DNA from 3 places in the Pseudomonas sp. URMO17WK12:I7 genome. Region 1 is predicted to be linked to each of the others. Evidence: riboswitches for the same ligand, from Rfam matches in the RefSeq annotation. Region 1 holds a riboswitch; each other region holds the start of a gene.
The links. Region 1 has a riboswitch for cobalamin ahead of cobO (cob(I)yrinic acid a,c-diamide adenosyltransferase). Riboswitches for the same ligand answer to the same signal wherever they lie in the genome.
Positions count from the first base shown of each region.

Region 2: it holds a riboswitch for cobalamin, as region 1 does, so the genes downstream of both, H040_RS24355 (CbtB domain-containing protein) here and cobO (cob(I)yrinic acid a,c-diamide adenosyltransferase) in region 1, are expected to answer to the same signal.
Region 3: it holds a riboswitch for cobalamin, as region 1 does, so the genes downstream of both, cobW (cobalamin biosynthesis protein CobW) here and cobO (cob(I)yrinic acid a,c-diamide adenosyltransferase) in region 1, are expected to answer to the same signal.

Region 1 covers NZ_QLTL01000009.1:200,097-207,706, forward strand. Annotated here, with positions in the region: gene bluB (5,6-dimethylbenzimidazole synthase) at 1-166, opposite strand, end outside; gene H040_RS14500 (cobyrinate a,c-diamide synthase) at 163-1,458, opposite strand; gene cobO (cob(I)yrinic acid a,c-diamide adenosyltransferase) at 1,455-2,066, opposite strand; cobalamin riboswitch at 2,186-2,407, opposite strand; gene H040_RS14510 (hypothetical protein) at 2,574-3,152, shown strand; gene H040_RS14515 (tartrate dehydrogenase) at 3,155-4,213, opposite strand; gene H040_RS14520 (LysR family transcriptional regulator) at 4,338-5,255, shown strand; gene H040_RS14525 (PQQ-dependent sugar dehydrogenase) at 5,343-6,659, shown strand; gene H040_RS14530 (C40 family peptidase) at 6,663-7,196, opposite strand; gene H040_RS14535 (C40 family peptidase) at 7,335-7,610, opposite strand, start outside.
Region 2 covers NZ_QLTL01000022.1:22,515-30,124, reverse strand. Annotated here, with positions in the region: gene cobM (precorrin-4 C(11)-methyltransferase) at 1-714, opposite strand, end outside; gene H040_RS24365 (cobalamin biosynthesis protein) at 745-1,137, opposite strand; gene H040_RS24360 (CbtA family protein) at 1,155-1,847, opposite strand; gene H040_RS24355 (CbtB domain-containing protein) at 1,855-2,040, opposite strand; cobalamin riboswitch at 2,142-2,365, opposite strand; gene H040_RS24350 (helix-turn-helix transcriptional regulator) at 2,854-3,702, shown strand; gene H040_RS24345 (aspartate aminotransferase family protein) at 3,788-5,182, shown strand; gene H040_RS24340 (peptidase U32 family protein) at 5,294-7,294, opposite strand; gene H040_RS24335 (TonB-dependent receptor family protein) at 7,521-7,610, opposite strand, start outside.
Region 3 covers NZ_QLTL01000017.1:30,727-38,336, forward strand. Annotated here, with positions in the region: gene H040_RS21925 (LysR family transcriptional regulator) at 1-182, opposite strand, end outside; gene fni (type 2 isopentenyl-diphosphate Delta-isomerase) at 234-1,280, opposite strand; cobalamin riboswitch at 1,784-1,994, shown strand; gene cobW (cobalamin biosynthesis protein CobW) at 2,095-3,162, shown strand; gene cobN (cobaltochelatase subunit CobN) at 3,166-6,927, shown strand; gene H040_RS21945 (ATP-binding protein) at 6,929-7,610, shown strand, end outside.

The sequences.
Region 1 (7,610 bases):
AAGGCTGCATCAGGCCGACACTCGGCGCCTGGTGCGCGGCGGCCAGTAGGCGAGCGAGCAGCTCGGGAGCGACCGTGCCACCGGCAAAGTGGCGCATGTCCCGGCGCTCACCGATGGCGCGGTAGATCGCGGCGCGCTCGGCGGCGCTGTAGGCGTGATCGCTCATGGCCGCAACAGCGCCGCCGCCGCGTCAGGGTTGGACGGGAAGTAGAAGTGCACGTAGGACGCCGTCAGCCTGCCCAGCCGATACACCGCTTCGTTGCCGCGCCCGCCGTTGGGGCTCAGGCCCCGGGCGATCGGTTCCAGCTCGGTGCTGGTCAGCGAGTGATGATAGGTGTGCCCGCGCAGGGTGCCTTCGGGCAGCTCCACGGCCTGCAGCGCCAGGGCCGCCAGGCGCTTCTGCATGGTCGCCTCGCCTGGCAGCAGGCCCAGCAGTTCGGCTCGCTCGCCAGCAACATCCGTCAGCGCATCGAGCAGATACAGCATGCCGCCGCACTCGGCCAGCAACGGCTTGCCTTCGGCGTGATGGGCACGGATCGCTTCGCACATCGGTGCATTGGCAGCCAGTGCGTGATGATGCAGTTCCGGATACCCGCCTGGCAGGTACAGGCTGTCCACTGCTGGCAACTCACGATCATGCAATGGCGAAAAGAATGCCAGCTGTGCGCCCAGATCACGCAGCAGGTCGAGATTGGCGCGATAGGTAAAGGCGAACGCTTCGTCACGTGCCACGCCGATACGCACACCGCTGAGCGACGCGGCGCACGGTTGTGGCGCGGGCGCGACGAAGGCCACCGGCGGCGGCAAGGTAGCGTCGCAGCTGGCGCCGAGGGCTTCGGCGGCAGCGTCAAGGCGGGCATCCAGGTCGTTCAGCTCGCTGGCCTGGACCAATCCCAGATGGCGGCTGGGCAGCTCGATGCCGCGCTCGCGTGACAAGCCCCCATACCAGCGCAGGCCCTCGGTCAGGCTGCCTTCGAGCAGTTGCGCATGGCGCAGGCTGCCGACCCGGTTGGCCAGCACGCCAGCGAACGGCAGGTCGGCCTGATAACGCGCCAGGCCCAAGGCCAGGGCGCCGAAGGTCTGGGCCATGGCCGTGCCATCGATCACCGCCAGCACCGGCACACCGAAGTGGCGGGCCAGATCAGCGCTGGACGGGGTGCCGTCGAACAGGCCCATCACACCCTCGATCAGAATCAGGTCGGCCTCTTGTGCAGCTTGCCACAGCAGCCGACGGCTTTCTTCGGCACCAATCATCCACAGATCGAGCTGGTACACCGGTGCGCCACTGGCCCGCTCAAGGATCATCGGGTCGAGGAAATCAGGGCCGCATTTGAACACCCGGACTTTACGCCCCAAGTTGCGGTGCAGGCGGGCCAGGGCTGCAGTCACAGTCGTCTTGCCCTGGCCAGAGGCAGGTGCTGCGATCAGCACCGCCGGGCAGCTGCGCGCTTCACTCACAGTTCGACGCCCTTCTGCGCGCGGATACCGGCCTGGAAGGCATGTTTGAGCATCCCCATCTCGGTGACGGTGTCGGCCAGTTCGATCATTTCAGGCTTGGCTGCGCGACCGGTGACGATCACGTGCTGCATCGGTGGCCGGGCCTGAATGTCACTCAGCACGTGGTCCAGATCGAGGTAGCCGTGCTTGAGGGCGATGTTCAGCTCGTCGAGCACCACGAACTGCACGCTCGGGTCTTGCAGCAGCTGGCGCGATACCGCCCAGGCAGCTTCGGCGGCAGCGATGTCACGCTGACGGTCCTGGGTCTCCCAGGTGAAGCCCTCGCCCATCACGTGGTAGCGCACCTGCTCGGGGAAACGGCGGAAGAACAGCTCCTCGCCGGTGCTGTTGCGGCCCTTGATGAACTGCACCACGCCGCACTGCATACCATGACCCAGGGCACGAGCGAGCATGCCGAAGGCCGAGCTGCTCTTGCCCTTGCCGTTGCCGGTGAGCACCAGCAGCAGGCCGCATTCATTGGGGGAATTGGCGATGCGCTCGTCGATGACCGCCTTCTTGCGCTGCATGCGCGCCAGGTGGCGTTCGTCGCGGTCGGTGGATTCGCTCATGAAGGGTTCTCCGCAGGCTGACGCCACGTGAACTGCGGCGACAGGTAATAGGCGGGCAGACGGAGAACGCGCAGGAGCCATGGCCGGAGCCACGGTGCACCGCGCATCACCCTCCGTGATGCCGTTGGCAGTTTCAGGCCGGTCTCCGGGCTTGTGAGCGGGCCATTCGGCCCAGGCCTGCGCGCCTTCCCGGGTAGCTGTACCCAGTGGCCCTGCGCGGCCGCTACTCACCTACCGTTGCGGGGGCAGCGCCGGAATCGCGCCATGCTGGCGACCACCGGCTTCCCAGTTTCACCCTGCCCAGTCGGGGCTGGCAGGGCACCTGAAACACGCCGCGAAGGTTAGAGGGTTGCACCGGGAGCGTCAATCGAACGGGGCCTTTTACTTCGGCCGGACTGGCCCGGGTCAGTGGCCGATCCGCCGGCTTGTGCCACACTGAATAAAATGATGTCACATGGCCATCATTTTTCGCTGGACGCGATCATAACGATAACAGGAGAGCTCAGCATGCAAGGCCAGATCATCAATAACCCTCGCCTGGAGTTTCTGCAGCCGGTACTGGAGCGCTGGGTCGACTGCATCGACCGCTTCAACCAGTTCAATGGCGATGCCGAAGCCCCGTACTGGCATGGCAGCGCCGCCAACATCGGCATGCTCGCCGCAGCTGCCTGGCAAGCCGAACGCTCAGCCCTGCCGCAGTTTGCCAGCAAGAAGCAGCGTGACGAGGGCGAACAGGAGGGGCGCTGCGACCTTTCGATCTGCAGCGCCGACGAGGCGCTCTACCTGAGCGTGAGCCAGCGCTGGCCAAAAATCGCCCGGCTGGACATGGCTGCAGCCCTGCAGGAAACCACATCCCTCGCCCGCCACGTGGCCTACCCCAGCCAGCTGAAAGCGGGGGCGCTGTTCATCACCCCCTGGAAGGCAGGCCAGCATGCCAGCCCGGAAGAACTGCAAGACCTGGTCGATGACCTGCAGAAACACACAGCCTGCGCCATCGCCTGGTACTTCCCTTATGCCTATCGCAAGCTGCACAACGAGCTGGGGCAGTATTTCCCGGGGGTGGCGCTGCTGCTGAAGCAGGCCTGAATTCAGCGGTGCAGCAGCGCCAGCACGGCATCGGTCACTGCTCGGGTAGTGGCGTTGCCGCCCAGGTCCGGCGTGTGCAGGCCACTCTCGGTCACCGCTTCGATGGCCGCCATCAGCTCACGCGCAGCAGCGGCTTCACCCAGGTGTTCAAGCATCATTACTGCGGTCCAGAAGGTGGCGATCGGGTTGGCCACGCCCTTGCCGGTGATGTCGAAGGCCGAGCCGTGGATCGGTTCGAACATCGACGGGAATTCGCGGCTCGGGTTGAGGTTGGCGGTGGGCGCGATGCCCAGGCTGCCGGACAACGCGGCGGCAAGGTCCGAAAGGATGTCAGCATGCAGGTTGGTCGCCACCACCACATCCAGCTGCTCGGGCTTGAGCACCATGGTGGTGGTCACGGCGTCCACCAGTTCACGGGTGGTGCGCACATCCGGGTAATCCTTGGCCACCTCGGCGAACACCTCATCCCACAGCACCATGCCGTGGCGCTGGGCGTTGGACTTGGTCACCAGCGTCAGGTGCTTCGCCGGGCGGGTGCGGGCCAGTTCGAAGGCGAAGCGGTGGATGCGCTCCACGCCCACGCGGGTAAACGTCGAGACCTCGGTAGCCACCTCGATGGGCAGGCCTTGGTGTACCCGGCCACCGCTGCCGGAGTATTCGCCTTCGGAGTTCTCGCGCACGATCACCCAGTCGATCGCCTTGCCCTTGGCCAGCGGGCTGCTAACCCCGGGCAGCACACGCGCCGGGCGCACGTTAGCGTACTGGTCAAAGCCCTGGCAGATCGGCAGGCGCAGCCCCCACAGAGACACATGGTCGGGCACCTCCTGGCTGCCCACGGCACCAAAGAAGATGGCGTCGAAGGCCTTGAGCGATTCCAGGCCACCCTCGGGAATGTACTGGCCCTCACGCAGGTAGCGTTCCGAGCCCCAGTCGAAGTGTTCGAAATCCATGGTGAAGGTACCACGCCTGGCAGCCAGGGCCTGCAGCACCTCCACGCCTGCCGCAATCACTTCGACGCCGATGCCGTCACCCGGGATGGCGGCGATCTTGTAGTGGTTCATGTCTCGACTCCCATGCTTGTTGTGGCCCACCAGGCTTGTGCCAGCGGGGATGGGGCGAGTATATGTAGTGAAGTCAGGGCAGCAGTTAACCCTGGATCACATCTTAAGTAACCATGGGTTAATGATGAATCCGACACAGGACCTGGGCTTCTTCCACCTGCTGGCCAAGCAAGGCAGCCTGGCCGCCACAGCTCGCGAACTGGGCGTGACACCACCGGCAGTGAGCAAACGCCTGGCCGCGCTGGAAGCACGCCTGGGCATTCGCCTGGTCAACCGCACCACCCGTTCCATGAGCCTGACTGCAGAGGGCGAGCTGTACTTCGCCCATGCCGCGCGAATTCTCGCCCAGGTCGACGAAGTGGAGCAGTTGCTCGGCCAGCACCGCGCCGAGCCCAAAGGGCTGATCCGGGTGAATGCTTCACTGGGTTTTGGCCGGCGCTATATCGGCCCGGCCCTGGCGGACTTCTATGCGCGCCATCCAGATATCGAAGTGCAACTGCAGATCAGTGACCACCCACTGGACCTGGCGTCGCACGGCTTTGACCTGGGCATACGTTTCGGCACCCTGCCGGACGCCTCCTTCCACGCCCGCAAGATCGCCTCCAACCGCCGCCTGCTGTGCGCCTCGCCCCTGTACCTGGAAAAGCACGGCACCCCACAGAAGCTTTCGGAACTGGCCCAGCACAACTGCATTTTCCTGCGCCAGAACGAATCGCCGTATGGCGTATGGCGCTTCACCAGTGGCGGCCGCACGCAGAACATCAAGGTACAGGGCGCGCTCAGTTGCAATGACGGGGAAGTGGCACTGAACTGGGCCTTGCAGGGGCACGGTATTTTGCTACGCGCAGAATGGGACATCGCCCGCTATGTGCGCAGCGGGCGCCTGCGGCTGTTGCTGGAGGACCAGACCCCGACACGGGCCGATGTCTACGCGGTATATCCGCAGCAATTGCATTTGTCGGCACGGGTACGACGCCTGATCGATTTTCTCACCGAGCGTTTCGAACGCATCGATCACCTGGACCTGGAAGAGGCCGGTTAAGCCTCGTCAATCGGGAGCGGTGCTCGGTGAACCTTGAGCAACAGCGCGTGCTCACATGTTCATACACCGGCACAAAGGGCTGCGAACATGAAACGCACCATCATGCTGTTGCCGTGGACATTGCTCGCCTGCCTTGGAGGCTGCGGCGACACTGCCCACCTGAAGGTGAGCGATGGCAGCGGCCCCTTGCCGCAACTTCCGCCACCCCGCCAGAGCCTGATCCCGACCGTCAACATCGCCCCTGCCACAGGTTGGCCGCACGGGGCTAAACCCAAGGCAGCCCCGGGCACCCAGGTACAGGCATTTGCCGACAACCTCGAACACCCGCGCTGGCTCTACCTGCTCCCCAATGGTGACGTCCTGGTTGCCGAGACCAATGCCCCGCCCAAGCCTGACGACGGCAAGGGGCTGCGAGGCTGGTTCATGGGCAAGGCGATGAAACGGGCCGGTGCCGGCGTAGCCAGCGCCAACCGCATCACCTTGCTGCGCGACGCCGACCACGACGGCGTCGCAGAAATTCGCACACCGTTCATCGAAGGCCTCAATTCCCCCTTCGGCATGGTGTTGGTGGGCAAGGACTTCTACGTCGCCGATACCGACCAGCTGCTGCGCTACCACTATGAACCGGGAGCGATGCAGATTACCGGGGAAGGCCACAAGGTCACCGACCTGCCAGGCGGCCCGCTCAACCATCACTGGACCAAGAACGTGATCGCCAGCCCCGACGGCAGCAAGCTCTACGTGACCGTAGGCTCCAACAGCAATGTCGGCGAGAACGGCCTGGACAAGGAGCAGGGGCGCGCAGCGATCTGGGAGGTGGACCCGGCCAGCGGCCAGCATCGCCTGTTCGCATCAGGCCTACGCAACCCGAACGGCTTGGCCTGGCAGCCAGCCAGCGGAGCACTGTGGACAGCGGTCAATGAGCGTGACGAGATCGGCAGCGACCTGGTGCCGGACTACATCACCTCGGTCAAGGACGGCGGCTTCTATGGCTGGCCGTACAGCTATTACGGGCAGCATGTGGATGCACGGGTTTCGCCCCAGAACCCGCAGAAAGTCGCCACGGCGCTCGTGCCGGACTATGCCGTAGGCCCACATACGGCGTCACTGGGGCTGGCCTTCGCCGAGCCCGGCGTACTGCCCTCGCCATTCGATCGCGGAGCGTTCGTGGGCCAGCATGGCTCGTGGAACCGTAAGCCGCACAGTGGCTACAAGGTAATTTTCATACCGTTCGACAGCGCCGGAAACCCCGCAGGCAAGCCTATAGACCTGCTGACCGGCTTTCTCGACGAGGATGGCAAGGCCAAAGGGAGACCGGTAGGCGTCATCAACGACCAGCGCGGTGGCGTGCTGGTCGCCGATGACGTGGGCAATGTGGTGTGGCGAGTGACCAAGGCACGCTAGCGCTCAACGGTTCTGCGCGAGATTCCCTTGGGGAATCACGCGTTTGGCCTGCAGGTAGGCCTTGGACCAGTAGCTGTTGGACAGGTAGTCCAGGCGCACGGTGCCGCCGGTAGAGGGTGCATGCACGAAACGCCCTTCGCCCACGTAGATACCCGCGTGACTGACCTGCGAGCCGCCACCGGTGGCGAAAAACACCAGGTCTCCCGACTGCAGCGCGTTGATGTCCACGGTCGGCGCACGCATGACGATCATCTCGCGGGTCGAGCGCGGCAGGCTAATGCCAGCAGCGTCGCGGTATACATAGCCGATCAGGCCGCTGCAATCGAACCCGGAGTCCGGCGTGTTACCCCCCCAGCGGTAAGGCGTGCCGACCAGGCCGATCGCACGGATCAGCACGTCGTCAGCCAGTGGCGAGCCCTCGGGCTGGCTGTAGGTGATTGGTGGTTGCACCACAGGGGCCGGTGCTGGAGCACGGCTGGAGCAGGCGGCAAGCAATGCCACCAGGGAAAGGAATGCGAAGCGCGCCATCATCACCATGGCCAGAACTTCCTGTCTGAGACCGAACGGCAGCAGCCGAAAAGAGTTGAGAATTTAGATTAGACGCTTTCTGTAAATGCGCACGGCGGCGAGCTTTTTTCAAGCTACGCCGCCGTGGCAGGATATATCATTTTGATATCAGTTGCGCGCGATATTGGTGGTCGGCGCCATGGCCAAGGCACGCTTGGCTTCGATGAAGGTCTTGCTCCAGTAGCGGTCACCGAGGCTGTCGATGCGCACACCGCCGCTGCGGCGGCTGCTGGAGTGGATGAACTGATTGTCACCCAGGTAGATGCCGGCATGGCTGACACGGCCACGGCCATTGGTGCTGAAGAACAGCAGATCGCCTGGCTTGAGCTTGTTGCGCGCCACCTTCGGCGCATCGACGTTGATCATTTCGCGGGTCGAGCGTGG
Region 2 (7,610 bases), on a different contig from region 1:
GTACAACGCCGACTCGGTGAACGGTGCATCGCCGAGCACATGGCCGACGAGGATCAGTGCAGTGCGTCGAAAGCCCTTGCTGGCAACCTGCTCGACGATATCGGCCAGCGTACCGCGCACCCAGTCCTGATCCGGCCAGGTGGCGCGATGAACCACTGCGATCGGGCAGTCGGGACCGTAGTGGGGCAGCAGTTCTTCGACGATGCGTGGCAGGTGCTTGACCCCGAGGTGAATGGCCAGGGTGCTGCCATGGCGGGCAAGGTCGCCGAGCTGTTCGCCTGCGGGCATGGGGGAGCTGTCGCCGTAGCGGGTGAGGATGACCGTCTGTGCCACTTGCGGCAGGGTCAGTTCGCAGCCAAGCAGCGCCGCACTGGCTGCGGTGGCTGTGACCCCGGGGACTATCTGGTAGTCGATGCCCAGTTCGCGCAGGTGGCGGATCTGCTCGCCGATGGCGCCGTACAGGCTGGGGTCGCCACTGTGCACCCGGGCCACGTCCTGGCCCTTGGCATGGGCGGCGCGGATGGCGTCGATGATCTGCTCAAGGTGAAGTTCGGCACTGTTGATGACCGTCCCGGCACGATGGCCTTCGAGCACCGCGGCGGGTACCAGGGAGCCTGCGTAGATGATCACCGGGCACTGGCGGATCAGGCGCTGGCCCTTGACCGTGATCAGTTCCGGATCGCCGGGGCCGGCGCCGATGAAGTAGACCGTCATGGCAAATCCTTGAATAGGTGAAAAATGCGATTATCTGCTGCAGGCCAGTGCCAGGGTAGCGGGGCCGAGCACCTGCCGGGCCACCTTGAGTGTGGCGCGAGCGTGACTGAGGCTGGCCAGGGCCAGTGCCGCGCTCTCGGCCACGCCCCAGCAGCCGCTGTGGGCATAGGCGACAGGGGAGCGGTGACTGAGTTGTGGCTCGAACGCCTGCAGTTGCCCGGCATCGAAAACCAGCAACGGCAGGGCGTGACGTGCGGCGAGTTGTTGCAGGCCTGGCTCATCGGCTTTGCCGGCGATGCTGGCAATGCCGTGAAGCGCTGAGGTGCTCAGGCCATGACGCTGCAGCACTTCCTGCAACAAGGTATCGAGAACCTCCACCGGGCAGCCCCGGCGGCAACCGAAGCCGGCGTACAACGCCGGCAGGGTTGGGTCGATAGCCATCAGGCGTGGCTGGAGCGGCGATACAGCCAGGCGCTGAGCAGGCCCAGGGCCACCCAGAACGCCGCGTTGGTCAGCCAGGAAGCGATCTTGAACTGATTTTCCAGCGCTTGCGGGGCCAGGCTTTCGTGGACCTCCGGCTGTGGCGCGCCGACCACGTGGGGCACTACCAGTAGTACCGCGCCCAGTGCCTTGAGCAACCCATGGCGGGCGAACACCAGCAATGCCAGGCCCAGTGCGGTGGCGGCTGCGGTGCCGATCCACCAGCTCTGGCGCTGACCGAGGTCGGCGGCGGCAGTGCCTGGCAGTTCTGGTGGCAAGCCCAGGGTCGGTGCCAGGCAGAACACGGCAAAGCCGGCCATTCCCCACAGTGCGCCAGTGCTGGTGCGGCTCGGTTCACGCAGGCTGTAGAGGGCGGTGAGGATCAAGGCGAAGCCGACGGCAACCACCAGATTGCCGCCGGTGGTCGACAGGATGCGCTGCCAGCCATCCTCTGGCGACCAGGCTTCTTCGCTGTGGCTGTGGCCGGCGCTGGCTTCTTCGCCGTGGCTGTGGTGCTCGGCTGCGGGGGCGGCCGATTCGTAGGTTTCCGCCTGGAGGATCAGCGGTGCGACCCAGAAGCTTTGCAGCAGGGTCAGCAACAGGGCGGCGAGCAGGCCGCTGAACCCGGCAGTGCGGGCGATACGCTTGATCATGGCAGCCTCAGTGGCAAGGGAAGGCGGCGCTGTGGCGGGTGTCGTGCGCGGCGTTGTGCACGGCTTCGATATGCGAGAAGCCGGCAAAGTAGACCAGGCACAGGCCGAGCAGGCTGGCGCCGACGGCGATGACCATGCGCTGGCTGAGGGATACGGGGGTGGCGATGCTGTGTTTGGCGCTGGTGATGGGCATGACGCGATCCTCTGCTTTGCTTTTTGTAAGGGCATGGGACAGGCGCGGCAGCCCCGGGGGCGAGGCACCCGAGGGAATGCGACAGCGCCCGCCCACCGCGGGGTGTTCATGAACGCCAGGCCGGTCTCCGGGCTTGCGAGGAGGAGCAGGGCTCCTTGAAAAGCATCACCTTCCCATGCCGAACTGCGTGGCACAGTGGTCTGGATGCTTCGCTCGCTTACCGTTGCGGGGGCAGCACCGGATTTGCCCGGCCCTGGCGAGGGCCTGTGACGCACCGATTTCCCGTTTCACCCCCAAGGGGGGCACCTGACGCAAGGCGTAAGGAGAGCATGCGGCGCGAGTGGCGTCAAATGCTATGCATCCAGCAGGGGAGGATGCGTAGGGGCTGATAGGTGCTTGCCGATGGAATTGCAGTGTCTGTGAGAACGAGCGCCGCCCGCGCGGCGCATCGCGGATGAATACGCTCCTACATCTGTTTCGGGCCAGTTATTCCTGCGCCCTTGGCGCGCGTACCCTTGGCGCATGGCTGGAGAAAGGGGTACGGCAACAGCGTCACCTTGGATATTGCAGGGAACAAACAAGCTGGACACCGGTGTATCCCCAGGACTGATTGGCCCGGAATAGATGTAGGAGCGGATTCATCCGCGATGCGCCGCGCGGGCGGCGCTCGATCGGATAGGCGCTGCAAGACCGTCGTTGAAAACCTACCCGCTCCAAGCCAATTTCCCCCCCCTCACCCCGAAGGGTGATGGCCTGTACCACTGCCCCATGCAAGAATTCCAACCACAACAACCCCGGCATGGGATCACGACAATGAGCAAAGACCGGCTGAAATCGCCCGACTGGTATGCGCAGATGGCCCGTGTCGTCGATGCTCAGGGCTCGCCCGGCTTTGTCGAGGCGCTGTTCGCCGCACTCAAGCTGATTGCGCCATGCCAGGCCATCACCGTGTTCCTCTACCCACGCAAAGGGTTGCCCTCGGCGTTGTTCGAAAAGGACGAGGAAGGCCCCTGGCTGCCAGAAGGCAACATCCACAAGTACCTTGAAGGCTACTACCTGCTGTGCCCGTTCTACCGCGCCTGCATGGACGGCATCGCCCCCGGTTGCTACCGCCTCAGCGACGTCGCCCCCGACCACTTCAAGCGCAGCGAGTACTACCTGGCGTTCTACCAGCACGCCCACCTGGAAGACGAGCTCAACTTCATCGTGCCGCTCGACGAACACCTGACCATCGCCGTGGCCCTGGCCAGCACCCGCCGCCTGGACCGTCAGCAGGTCAACGACCTCAAGTGCGTGGCCCCGTGGGTCGTGGCCACCGTACGGCGGCAGTGGAGCCACCTCGACGTCGACGCCATCGGCGGGCGTTTCGAGAGCGCCCTGGGCCGGCAGATCAACGCCGCACTGAACAACTTCGGCTCCTCTTTGCTCACCGAGCGCGAGTGCCGCATCGCCCAGTACCTGCTGCGCGGCCACTCGACCCGTTCCCTGGCCGAGCGCCTGGGCATCAGCGAAGACACGGTCAAGACCCACCGCAAGAATCTGTACACCAAGCTCGATATCGCCAAGCAGTCCGAATTGTTTTCGCTGTTCATCGACTCGCTCGCCCAGGCTCAGGAAGGCCTGAGCAAAGACCCGCTGGAAAGCTACCTGCGAAGGCGCTGAACGCGCCGCTTCACCCCACCCGATTTTTACTGTCAGCGGTCTGGCAGGGACAACTGCACGCCGCGTTTTACCCTGGAGAACAACAATGAACGCACCGTTCCAAGCCAAGCTGCAAGCCCAGCGCGATACCCGTGACTACCAGGCCGGCGACGCCGCCCACCACATCCACGCCTTCCTCGACCAGAAGGCGCTGAACGCCGAAGGCCCGCGCGTGATCGTCGGTGGCGAGCGCCTGCACCTGTGGGACAGCGACGGCAAGCGCTACCTCGACGGCATGTCGGGCCTGTGGTGCACCCAGCTCGGCTACGGCCGCAAGGACCTGACTGCCGCCGCCGCCACGCAGATGGACCAGCTGGCCTACTACAACATGTTCTTCCACACCACCCACCCGGCGGTGATCGAACTGTCCGAGCTGTTGTTCAGCCTGCTGCCAGGCCACTACAGCCATGCCATCTACACCAACTCCGGCTCCGAGGCCAACGAGGTGCTGATCCGCACCGTGCGCCGCTATTGGCAGGTGGTTGGCCAGCCGAGCAAGAAGATCATGATCGGCCGCTGGAACGGCTACCACGGCTCGACCCTCGCAGCCACTGCGCTGGGCGGCATGAAATTCATGCATGAGATGGGCGGCATGATCCCGGATGTGGCGCACATCGACGAACCCTACTGGTACGCCGCAGGCGGTGACCTGACCCCGGCCGAGTTCGGTCGCCGTTGCGCCCTGCAGCTGGAAGAGAAGATCCTTGAACTGGGTGCCGAGAACGTCGCCGGCTTTATCGCCGAGCCGTTCCAGGGCGCGGGTGGCATGATTTTCCCGCCAGAAAGCTACTGGCCGGAAATCCAGCGCATCTGCCGCCAGTACGACGTGCTGCTGTGTGCCGACGAAGTGATCGGTGGTTTTGGCCGCACTGGCGAGTGGTTCGCCCATGAATACTTCGGCTTCGAGCCGGACACCCTGTCGATCGCCAAGGGCCTGACCTCAGGTTACGTGCCGATGGGCGGCCTGGTGCTGAGCAAGCGCATCGCCGAGGCACTGGTCGAGCGGGGCGGGGTGTTTGCCCACGGCCTGACCTATTCCGGGCACCCGGTAGCGGCAGCGGTGGCCATCGCCAACCTCAAGGCGCTGCGCGATGAAGGCATCGTGCGCCAGGTCAAGGAAGACACCGGCCCGTACTTGCAGCGCATCCTGCGCGAAGTGTTCGCCAACCACCCACTGATTGGCCAGGTGCAAGGCGCCGGCCTGGTGGCGGCACTGCAGTTTGCCGAAGACAAGGGCAGCCGCAAACGCTATGCAAATGAAAACGACCTGGCCTGGCAGTGCCGCACTTATGGCTTCGAGGAAGGGGTGATCATTCGTTCGACCCTGGGGCGGATGATCATGGCGCCGGCCTTGGTGGCCAACCACAGCGAATTGGATGAGCTGGTGGAGAAAACCCGCATTGCGGTGGACCGTACCGCGCGCGGGTTGGGGATTCTCTGAGACAAAAAACGGGGCCGCTGAGCGGCCCTTTCGCGGCTGAAGCCGCTCCTACAGGTATTGCGCCGTCTGTAGGAGCGGCTTTAGCCGCGAATGGGCCTCACGGACTGAACATCAGTGCGGGGCGCGGGGAATGGTCTTGAGCAGATCTTCCGGGCTGATATGGCCAACCACCTGGGCCACCGCGCTACCTGGCGTCGGCAGGTCGATGATGTGGTTTTTCATCTTGCCGATCACATGCATCTCGCACGGCTTGCAGTCGAACTTCAGGGTCAGCACTTCATCGCCCTGAATCAACTGCATCGGCGCCACCTTGGTACGTACGCCGGTCACGCCCTTGGCCTGCTTGGGGCACAGGTTGAACGAGAAGCGCAGGCAGTGCTTGGTGATCATCACCGGCACTTCGCCGTGCTCCTCGTGGGCTTCGTACGCCGCGTCGATCAGCTGCACGCCATGGCGGTGGTAGAAGTCGCGCGCCTTCTGGTTGTAGACGTTGGCCAGGAACGACAGGTGCGACTCCGGGTACACCGGTGCTGGCGTGGTCTCGGCCTTGCGCGCACCGCGCGGGTGAGCCTGCACACGGGCTGCGGTCAGCGCGTCGATGGCTTCACGGCGCAGGGCCTTGAGCTGCGAGTTGGGGATGAAGAACGCCTGCGGCGCATCCAGCTCGATGCTGTTGGCGTGGTAGATCGTGGTGCCCAGCTGGCCGAGCAGGTCATGCAACTGGTCCAGTGCCTGCTGTGGCTTGTTGGCGACGCCGAACGGGCCGTCCAGGGCCACCTGCACGCTGACGCCTTCCTCACTGCTCACCGTCAGCATCAGGCGCTGTTCGCGCAGCACCGCATGCCATTCCACGCCGACCCGGCGCTCGGCCGAAGTGCGCAGCAGGGCCTGCTGCCAGTTATGGTCGAGGTTGCGCGACAGCGGGTGGTTCGGCCGCAGCTTGTGCAGGCCTTCCGGCATTTCGTTGGGTTCGACGCGGTAGCGATAGCGCTTCTGGCCGTCTTCCTCGAACTCGCCACGCGGCTCGGCGATGTTGGCGCGGAAACCCACCACCTCACGCTTGACCAGCACGTTGAGGCCGTCGCCATTGGTCAGCGGCACTTCGGTGACCACCTGCAGGTCGCGCTTGCCGACTTTCTCCACAACGCCGACCGCAAGGCCGGTGAAGGTCGGCGAGTCGAAGGCGCCAATGTCGACCTTTCGGTCGGTGACGAAATAGTCGGTGCTGCCACGGTGGAAGGTCTTGTCCGGGTCGGGCAGGAAGAAGTGCTCGGTACGGCCGCTGGAGGCGCGGGCCAGTTCCGGGCGGCCTTCGAGGATGGCGTCCAGCTCCTTGCGGTAGTGGGCGGTGATGTTCTTCACATAGCCCATGTCCTTGTAGCGGCCTTCGATCTTGAACGAGCGCACGCCGGCATCGACCAGGTCGGCCAGGTTGGCGGTCTGGTTGTTGTCCTTCATCGACAGCAAGTGCTTCTCGAACGCCACCACGCGGCCCTGGTCGTCTTTCAGGGTATACGGTAGGCGGCAGGCCTGGGAGCAGTCACCGCGGTTGGCACTGCGCCCGGTCTGGGCGTGGGAGATATTGCACTGGCCGGAGAAGGCCACGCACAGCGCACCGTGGATGAAGAACTCGATGGCCGCGTCGGTTTGGCTGGCGATGGTGCGGATCTGCTGCAGGTTCAGCTCGCGCGCCAGTACCAGTTGGGAGAAGCCGGCCTGGTCGAGGAACTTGGCCCGTTCCAGGGTGCGGATATCGGTCTGGGTGCTGGCATGCAGCTCGATCGGCGGGATATCCAGCTCCATCACCCCCAGGTCCTGCACGATCAGCGCGTCGACGCCGGCGTCGTAGAGCTGGTGGATCAGCTTGCGCGCCGGTTCCAGCTCGTTGTCGTGGAGGATGGTGTTGATGGTGGTGAACACGCGTGCATGGTAGCGCCGGGCGAACTCGACCAGTTCGGCGATATCGCTGACTTCGTTGCAGGCGTTGTGGCGCGCGCCGAAGCTCGGGCCGCCAATGTAGATGGCATCAGCGCCGTGCAGGATCGCCTCGCGGGCGATGGCCACGTCGCGGGCAGGGCTGAGCAGTTCCAGGTGATTCTTTGGAAGGGACATGTCGTTATAGGTTCGGGCTGTCACGGTTTAGGGCGGCATTGTAGCGGGGAATAGGGCGGGTGGCATCCTTGAGTGCCGAGAGGTGTGCTGGCTGTACCGGCCCTTTCGCGGCGGTTCGGCGCCCCGACAAGCCCGCTCCCACAGGTTCTCCATCAGCTCCAGGCCAGGTCAGGTCCCTGTGGGAGCGGGCATGCCCGCGAAAGGCTGCAGGGCAGCCCCTAAGCAGTCAGAACTGGTATTCCAGCCCCGCGCCGGCATACCAGGACCGGCCTGGCGCCGCCTCGTAATAGCGGCCATTGCCATCGCCGACAATCAC
Region 3 (7,610 bases), on a different contig from region 1:
AGCTGGCGGCCTTCGTGCTTGAAAAGCGGGCAGCGCAGGGCGCTTTCCAGTGAGTGGATGGCGCGGTGCACGCTGACTGCACTGGTGGACAGTTCGGCGGCGGCGCGGCCGAGGTTGCCGCTGCGCATGAAAGCGAGGAAGGTCTCGAGCTTTTTCAGGGTCAGTTCTTCGTCGATCAGCATGCGCGTGGCCCAGCGGCAAGGGAGGCGCTGATCATGCCACAGCAACGTGCCTCATGGCGGCGGCAGGTTGTTTGCCAGCAAGCGTGCCCGGCGCAGTTGCGCAAGGTTGCGCGAGCCGGTGCAGAAGCAGGCGATGCGCAACTGGACCAGGAGAATATCGAAATGCTCCACCACGGCCTGGGTGGAGATCATGGCTGCATTCAGTACGTTAGCGGCCTGGCCTACCAGGTCGGCGCCGAGGCGGATGGCCTTGGCGGCATCGACGCCGTTGGCCACACCGCCGGAGGCGATCAGGCCGATTTCCGGCACGGCGCGGCGTACGGCGAGCAGGCATTGTGCGGTCGGGATGCCCCAGTCGGCAAACGCCAGGGCGATCTCGCGCTCTGCGGCGTTGCCGGCGCGTTCGGCTTCCACCGCTGCCCAGCTGGTGCCGCCAGCGCCGGCCACGTCGATCATGGCGACGCCAGCATCGCAAAGCATGCGCGCCACGCTGGGTGATATGCCTGCACCGACTTCCTTGACGATCACCGGCGCCGGCAACTGGGTGGTCAGGGTTTCGATGCGTTTGAGCACGCCGCGCCAGTCACGGTCGCCTTCTGGCTGTACGGCTTCCTGCAGTGGGTTGAGGTGGATGATCAGGGCATTGGCTTGCAGGGTGTCGACGGCACGACGCGCCAGGTCCAGGCCATCTGCCTCTCGCAACTGGGCGGCACCGAGATTGGCCAGTAGCGGCACATCCGGTGCCAGGCGTCGCAGCTCGCTGGTCAGGCCTTGGTCGTGGCCACTGCGCAGGCTGACGCGTTGCGAACCCACACCCATGGCGATGCCGAGTGCCTGGGCAGCTTCAGCGAGATGCTGGTTGATGAAGCGTGCGCGTTCGGCGCCACCGGTCATCGAGCTGATAAGCAGCGGGGCGAGCAGGGCGCGGCCGAACAGCTCGGTGCTCAGGTCGATATCGTCCAGGGCCATTTCCGGTAACGCGCAGTGTTCGAAGCGCAGTGCCGACCAGCCTGGGTCGACGCCGTGGGCGCTATTGCTGGTGGCCAGAACGATATCCAGATGATCGTCCTTGCGTTGACTCAGCGGGTTTTTCTTCATGCCGGCTCCGTTTCGAGGGGGCAGCAGTTGTACAGCGTGGGTTGTCTCGTATAGATAAGCTGAAAATCGGTACCACATCAGGCAGCAGCGGGTGCTGGCGGTTCATTCGGCGGTTGGAGTGGGGGCGCAAAGGTGTACGCGTAGAGGCTGGCAGGTGTTCGCCGAGCGTGTTGCAGCGCCTATGCGATCGAGCGCCGCCCGCGCGGCGCATCGCGGATGAATTCGCTCCTACGTCTGTTTCGGGCCAGTCATTCCTGCACCATTGGTGCGCGCCCTCTTGGCAAATGGCTGGAGACCAATAGGGTGGCGGCAGCGATATCTCCGATATCGAATGAAACAAACAAGGCCGACGGCGGTGACCTCACAGAAGCGTCTGGCCCGAAACAGACGTAGGAGCGGATTCATCCGCGATGCGCCGCGCGGGCGGCGCTCGATCGCATAGGCGCTGCAACGCTTTGGGCAACCACCTGCCCGCCAACAGTTGACCACCCGCCACCCCCCGCGTAGCCTTGCGACTTCGAGGTTCTTCGGCCATGCCGAAGCTAAGACGGGAACGCGGTACAAGCCGCGGCTGCCCCCGCAACTGTAAGCACCGACAATGGATCGACACAGCCACTGCGCCAACGTGCGGGAAGGCGTCATCCCCCTGGTTTCTTCCCTGAGAAGAACTGGAACGGTGCAAGCCAGGAGACCTGCCTCGAGACGATTTCGACTTTCAACCGGGCGGGGTGATCCGGTGGCGAACGAGCCCGGCCGGCCTGGCCCGCGGCTTTCGTCCCGTGTGCCCGCGCCAACTTGCCAAGGGCAACGCGACATGAAAACACTGGCCAAGCTCCCCGTCACCATCGTTACCGGCTTCCTCGGCTCGGGCAAGACCACCTTGCTGCGCCACATGCTCGACAACGCCCACGGCCGCCGCATCGCGGTCATCGTCAACGAATTCGGCGAGCTTGGCATCGACGGCGAAATCCTCAAGCAATGCAGCATCGGTTGCACCGAGGAAGAAGCCAGCGGCCGCGTCTATGAACTGGCCAACGGCTGCCTGTGCTGCACCGTGCAGGAAGAATTCTTCCCGGTAATGCGCGAACTGGTCGCACGCCGCGGCGACCTTGGTCACATCCTTATCGAAACCAGCGGCCTGGCACTGCCCAAGCCACTGGTGCAAGCCTTCCAGTGGCCGGAAATCCGTAACGCCTGCACCGTTGACGCGGTCATTACCGTGGTCGACAGCCCAGCCGTGGCCGCCGGCACTTTCGCCGCCTACCCAGAACAGGTCGACGCGCAACGCAAGCTCGACCCCAACCTGGACCACGAATCGCCGCTGCACGAACTGTTTGCCGATCAGCTGGCCAGCGCCGACCTGGTGGTGCTGAACAAGGCCGACCTGATCGACGCCGAAGGCCTGGCCAAGGTCCGTGCCGAAGTGGCTGAGGAGTTGCCGCCAGCGGTCAAGGTGATCGAAGCCAGCAGCGGCCGGCTGCCGCTGGACGTGCTGCTGGGCGTGGGCGCAGAGTCCGAGGTGCACATTGATGGCCGCCGCACCCACCACGACTCCCACCATGACGGCGACGATCATGACGATCATGACCACGACGCCTTCGACTCGATCTCCATCGACCTGCCCGAAGCTGACGAAAGCCTGCTGCTCGATGCCCTGACCCAGCTGGTAGTGGAGTTCGGCATCCTGCGCGCCAAGGGCTTCGCGGCGATCCCTGGCAAACCGATGCGCCTGTTGGTACAGGGCGTGGGCACCCGTTTCGACAAACACTTCGACCGCGCCTGGCGCGCCGACGAGCCACGCATCACCCGCCTGGTGCTGATTGGCCAGGACCTCGATGCCGTGCAACTGGAAGCGCGCCTGCGCCAGGCCCTGGGCGCCTGACCCATGCACCTGCTGCGGACCCAGCCCGGCGGCTTCGTGCCGGACGACAGCATTGCCGACCTCGGCCAGACACCCGCCGAGCTGGTGATTCTCTGCAGCGGCGACTCGCACCTGGCATTGCTCGCCGAAACCGCCGAGCAACTGCCGGACGATTTCCCCAGCCTGCGCCTGGCCAACCCGATGCAGGTGCAGAACCATGCCTCGGTCGACCTGTATGTCGACGAGGTACTGCGCCATGCCAAGGTGATCCTGGTGTCGCTGCACGGCGGCGTCGGCTACTGGCGCTATGGCGTCGAGCAGCTGGTCGAACTGGCGGCAAGGGGCGTGCAACTGATCCTGGTGCCCGGCGATGACCGCCCGGACCCGGAGTTGACCGGCTTGGGCACGGTCATCGGCGAGCCGGCCGAGCGCCTCTGGCACTACCTGCGCCAAGGCGGCAAAAGCAATGCCGTGAACCTGTTCAAATGCCTGGCCAACCAGTGGCTGGGGCGTGATTACCGTTGGGACGAACCGCAGCCTTTGCCGCGGACTTCGGTGTACCACCCGGGCAAACCTGGCGCGTTGCTTGAAGACTGGTACAGCCAGTGGAACGCCGAATACCCGGTGGCCCCGTTGCTGTTTTATCGCTCGCACCTGCAGGCCGCCAACACTGCGTTCATCGATGTGTTCTGCGAGCGCTTGCAGGCGGCCGGCCTTAACCCACTGCCCATCGCGGTGGCCAGCCTCAAGGAAAGTGCCTGCCTGGAGCAGGTCGAAGCCTGGCTGGACGAAGTAGGCGCCGAGGTGTTGATCAACACCACAGGTTTTGCCTTGTCCAGCCCGGAGCGCCCCAACCTGCGGCCGTTCCGTCGAGATATCCCGGTGTTGCAGGCCATTTGCGCGCAGGACAACCAACCCGGTTGGGAAGCCAGCGAGCAGGGCCTCGGTGCCCGCGACCTGGCCATGCACATCGCCTTGCCGGAACTGGACGGGCGCATCATCACCCGCCCAGTGAGTTTCAAGGACATGGCCTGGCGCAGCGAGCGCAGCCAGTCCGACGTGGTCTGTTACCGCGCTCACCCCGAACGCATGGACTTCGTCGCCGAACTGGCGCGCCGCTGGGTCGAACTGGCGCGCCTGCCCAATGGGCAAAAGCGTGTAGCCCTGGTGCTGGCCAACTACCCGACCCGCGATGGCCGCATTGGCAACGGCGTTGGCCTGGACACCCCGGCTGCTGCCCTGAACATTCTTCAGGCACTGCAGGCCGAGGGCTATCCGCTGGCCGCGCTGCCTGCTAGCGGCACGCAATTGATTCATCAGTTGCTTGGCGGGGTCACCAACGATCTTGAGCACCTCGACCAGCGTCCCTGCGCCCAGAGCCTGAGCCTGGCGGACTACCAGGCGGCGTTCGAACGCTTGCCCGAGGCCAACCGCCAAGCTGTGCTGGAGCGTTGGGGGCCGCCCGAACAGGACCCGATGTACCGCCAAGGCCGCCTGATGGTGGCCGGGCTGCGCTTTGGCCTGACCTTCGTCGGCATCCAGCCTGCGCGTGGCTATCAGGTCGACCCCAGCGCGGTGTACCACGACCCCGACCTGGTGCCGCCGCATGGCTACCTGGCGTTTCACTTCTGGCTGCGCCATGCCTTTGCCGCCGATGCCGTCATCCACGTCGGCAAGCACGGCAACCTGGAGTGGCTGCCTGGCAAGGGCGTCGGCCTGTCCGCGCAATGCTGGCCTGACGCGCTGCTCGGCCCGCTGCCGAATATCTACCCGTTCATCGTCAACGACCCAGGCGAAGGCGCCCAGGCCAAGCGCCGAACCCAGGCGGTGATCATCGATCACCTGATGCCGCCGCTGACCCGCGCCGAAACCTATGGCCCCCTGCGTCATCTGGAACAGCTGGCGGACGAATTCTACGAAGCCCAGCTGCTTGACCCGCGCCGTGCACGTGAACTGCAACGCGACATTCTCGAGCTGGTCAAGGCCAACCACATCGACCGTGAGTTGCAGCTCGAAGGCCAGCTGGACGATGCTGCGGTGTGGCTGCCACGCCTGGACACTTACCTGTGCGATCTCAAGGAATCGCAGATTCGCGATGGCCTGCATGTATTTGGCCAGTCGCCGCAGGCACGACTGCGCATCGATACCCTGCTGGCCTTGCTGCGGGTGGAGCGCGGCGATGGCCGCGGTGGCAACGCGAGCTTGTTGCGCACCCTGGCCAAGGCACTGGCGCTGGGCTTCGATCCCCTCGATTGCGACCTCGGCGAGGCCTGGTCAGGCCCGCGTCCGGCGCTGCTGCAGGCGGTGGACGAAGGTGCCTGGCGCACCTGTGGCGATACCCGCGAGCGCCTTGAGTTGTTGGCACTGCGCATCATCGAACAGGCACTTCAGGGGCGTGTGCCGTTGCCCGGCGCGCCCGAATGGCAGCCGGTGCACGACGTGATAAAAGCCCTGCGCGAGCAGGTCGCACCGGACCTGGATGCGTGCGGCGCTGCAGAAATCAATGGCCTGCTTGCTGCGCTGGCCGGGCGTTTCGTGCCGGCCGGCCCCAGCGGGGCACCCAGCCGTGGGCGCCTGGATGTGTTGCCCACCGGGCGCAACTTCTACACCGTGGATGTGCGCAACCTGCCGACCACCACGGCCTGGCGCCTGGGCTTCGCCTCGGCCAACCTGATCCTTGAACGCCACCTGCAGGACCACGGCGACCATCTGCGCCAGCTGGGCCTGTCGGTGTGGGGCACAGCGACCATGCGCACGGGGGGCGACGACATTGCCCAGGCCATGGCATTGATGGGCGTGCGCCCGGTGTGGGCGACCGGCAGTCAGCGTGTCGACGACTTCGAGATCCTGCCGTTGAGCCTGCTCGATCGCCCGCGAGTGGACGTGACACTGCGTGTATCGGGCTTCTTCCGCGATGCCTTCGGCAACCTGATCCGCCTGTTCGATGCCGCAGTGCAGGCGGTGGCGGCACTGGACGAGCCCGACGACCTCAACCCCTTGGCCGCCCGGGTGCGTAACGAACGCGCCAGCTTGCAGGCACAGGGCGTGGATGCCGATCAGGCGGCGCGTCAGGCCGGCTGGCGGGTGTTCGGGGCCAAACCTGGCGCCTACGGTGCCGGCGTGCAGAACGCCATCGATGGCCGCCTGTGGCACAACCGCGACGACCTTGCCGAGGTGTACCTCAACCACGGTGGCTACGCCTACGGTGCCAGCGATGAAGGTACCCCGGCACGCGCCCAGTTCGCCCGGCGCCTGGGCCAGGTGCAGGCGGTGCTGCAGAATCAGGACAACCACGAGCACGACCTGCTCGATTCCAACGATTACTATCAGTTCCAGGGCGGTATGCTGGCGGCTTCGGAGACCTTGTCCGGTGCCGCGGTGGCCAGCTACCACGGCGACCACAGCCAGGTCGACCGGCCGCGGATCCGCACCTTGAAGGAAGAGCTGAACCGCGTGATACGTGCCCGTGCCCTGAACCCGAAATGGATCGACGGGGCGAAACGCCACGGCTACAAGGGGGCGTTCGAGTTGGCCGCGACTGTCGACAACCTGTTCGCCTTCGATGCCACCACGCACCTGATCGACGACCATCATTACCAGTCGCTGGCCGATGCCTATGTGCTCGACCCAGCGACCCGCGACTTCATGCGCGAGCACAATCCCGAGGCCCTGCGCGACCTCACCGAACGCTTGCTGGAAGCCCAGCAGCGCGGGCTCTGGGAAGCCCCCGGTGACTACCGCGAGGCGCTTGAGGAGCAGTTGCTCGACGGCGAGGAACAGGCTTGAAATGAGTGAACCCGTACAATTTCCGCTGGCTGCCGTGGTCGGTGCCGAGGACCTCAAGCTGGCCCTGTGCCTGACCGCCATCGACCCGAAGATCGGTGGCGTGCTCATCGAGGGCCCGCGCGGCATGGCCAAGAGCACCCTGGCGCGCGGCCTGGCCGACCTGCTGGGCGAGGGCCCGTTCGTGACGTTGCCGCTGGGGGCCAGTGAAGAGCGCCTGGTCGGCACGCTGGACCTGGATGCCGCACTCGGCCAGGGCAAGGCGCAGTTTTCCCCCGGAGTGCTGGCCCACGCCGACGGCGGCGTGCTGTATGTCGATGAAGTCAACCTGCTGCCAGACACCCTGGTCGACCTGCTGCTGGATGTGGCCGCCAGTGGCACCAACCGCATCGAGCGTGACGGCATTTCCCATCGACACAGTGCCCGTTTCGTCCTGATCGGCACCATGAACCCCGAAGAAGGCGAGTTGCGCCCGCAGTTGCTCGACCGCTTTGGCCTGAATGTAGTGCTTGAAGGCCTGCCGGCTCCGCAGGCTCGTCAGCAGATCATTCGCCGACGGCTGGCCTTCGATAGCGACCCACAGGCGTTCTGTGAACAGTGGGCCAGCGCCCAGGAGCAGCTGCGAGAGCGCTGCCACGCTGCGCGTCAGGGCCTGACAGCAATCGCACTGGACGATCAGGCCCTGG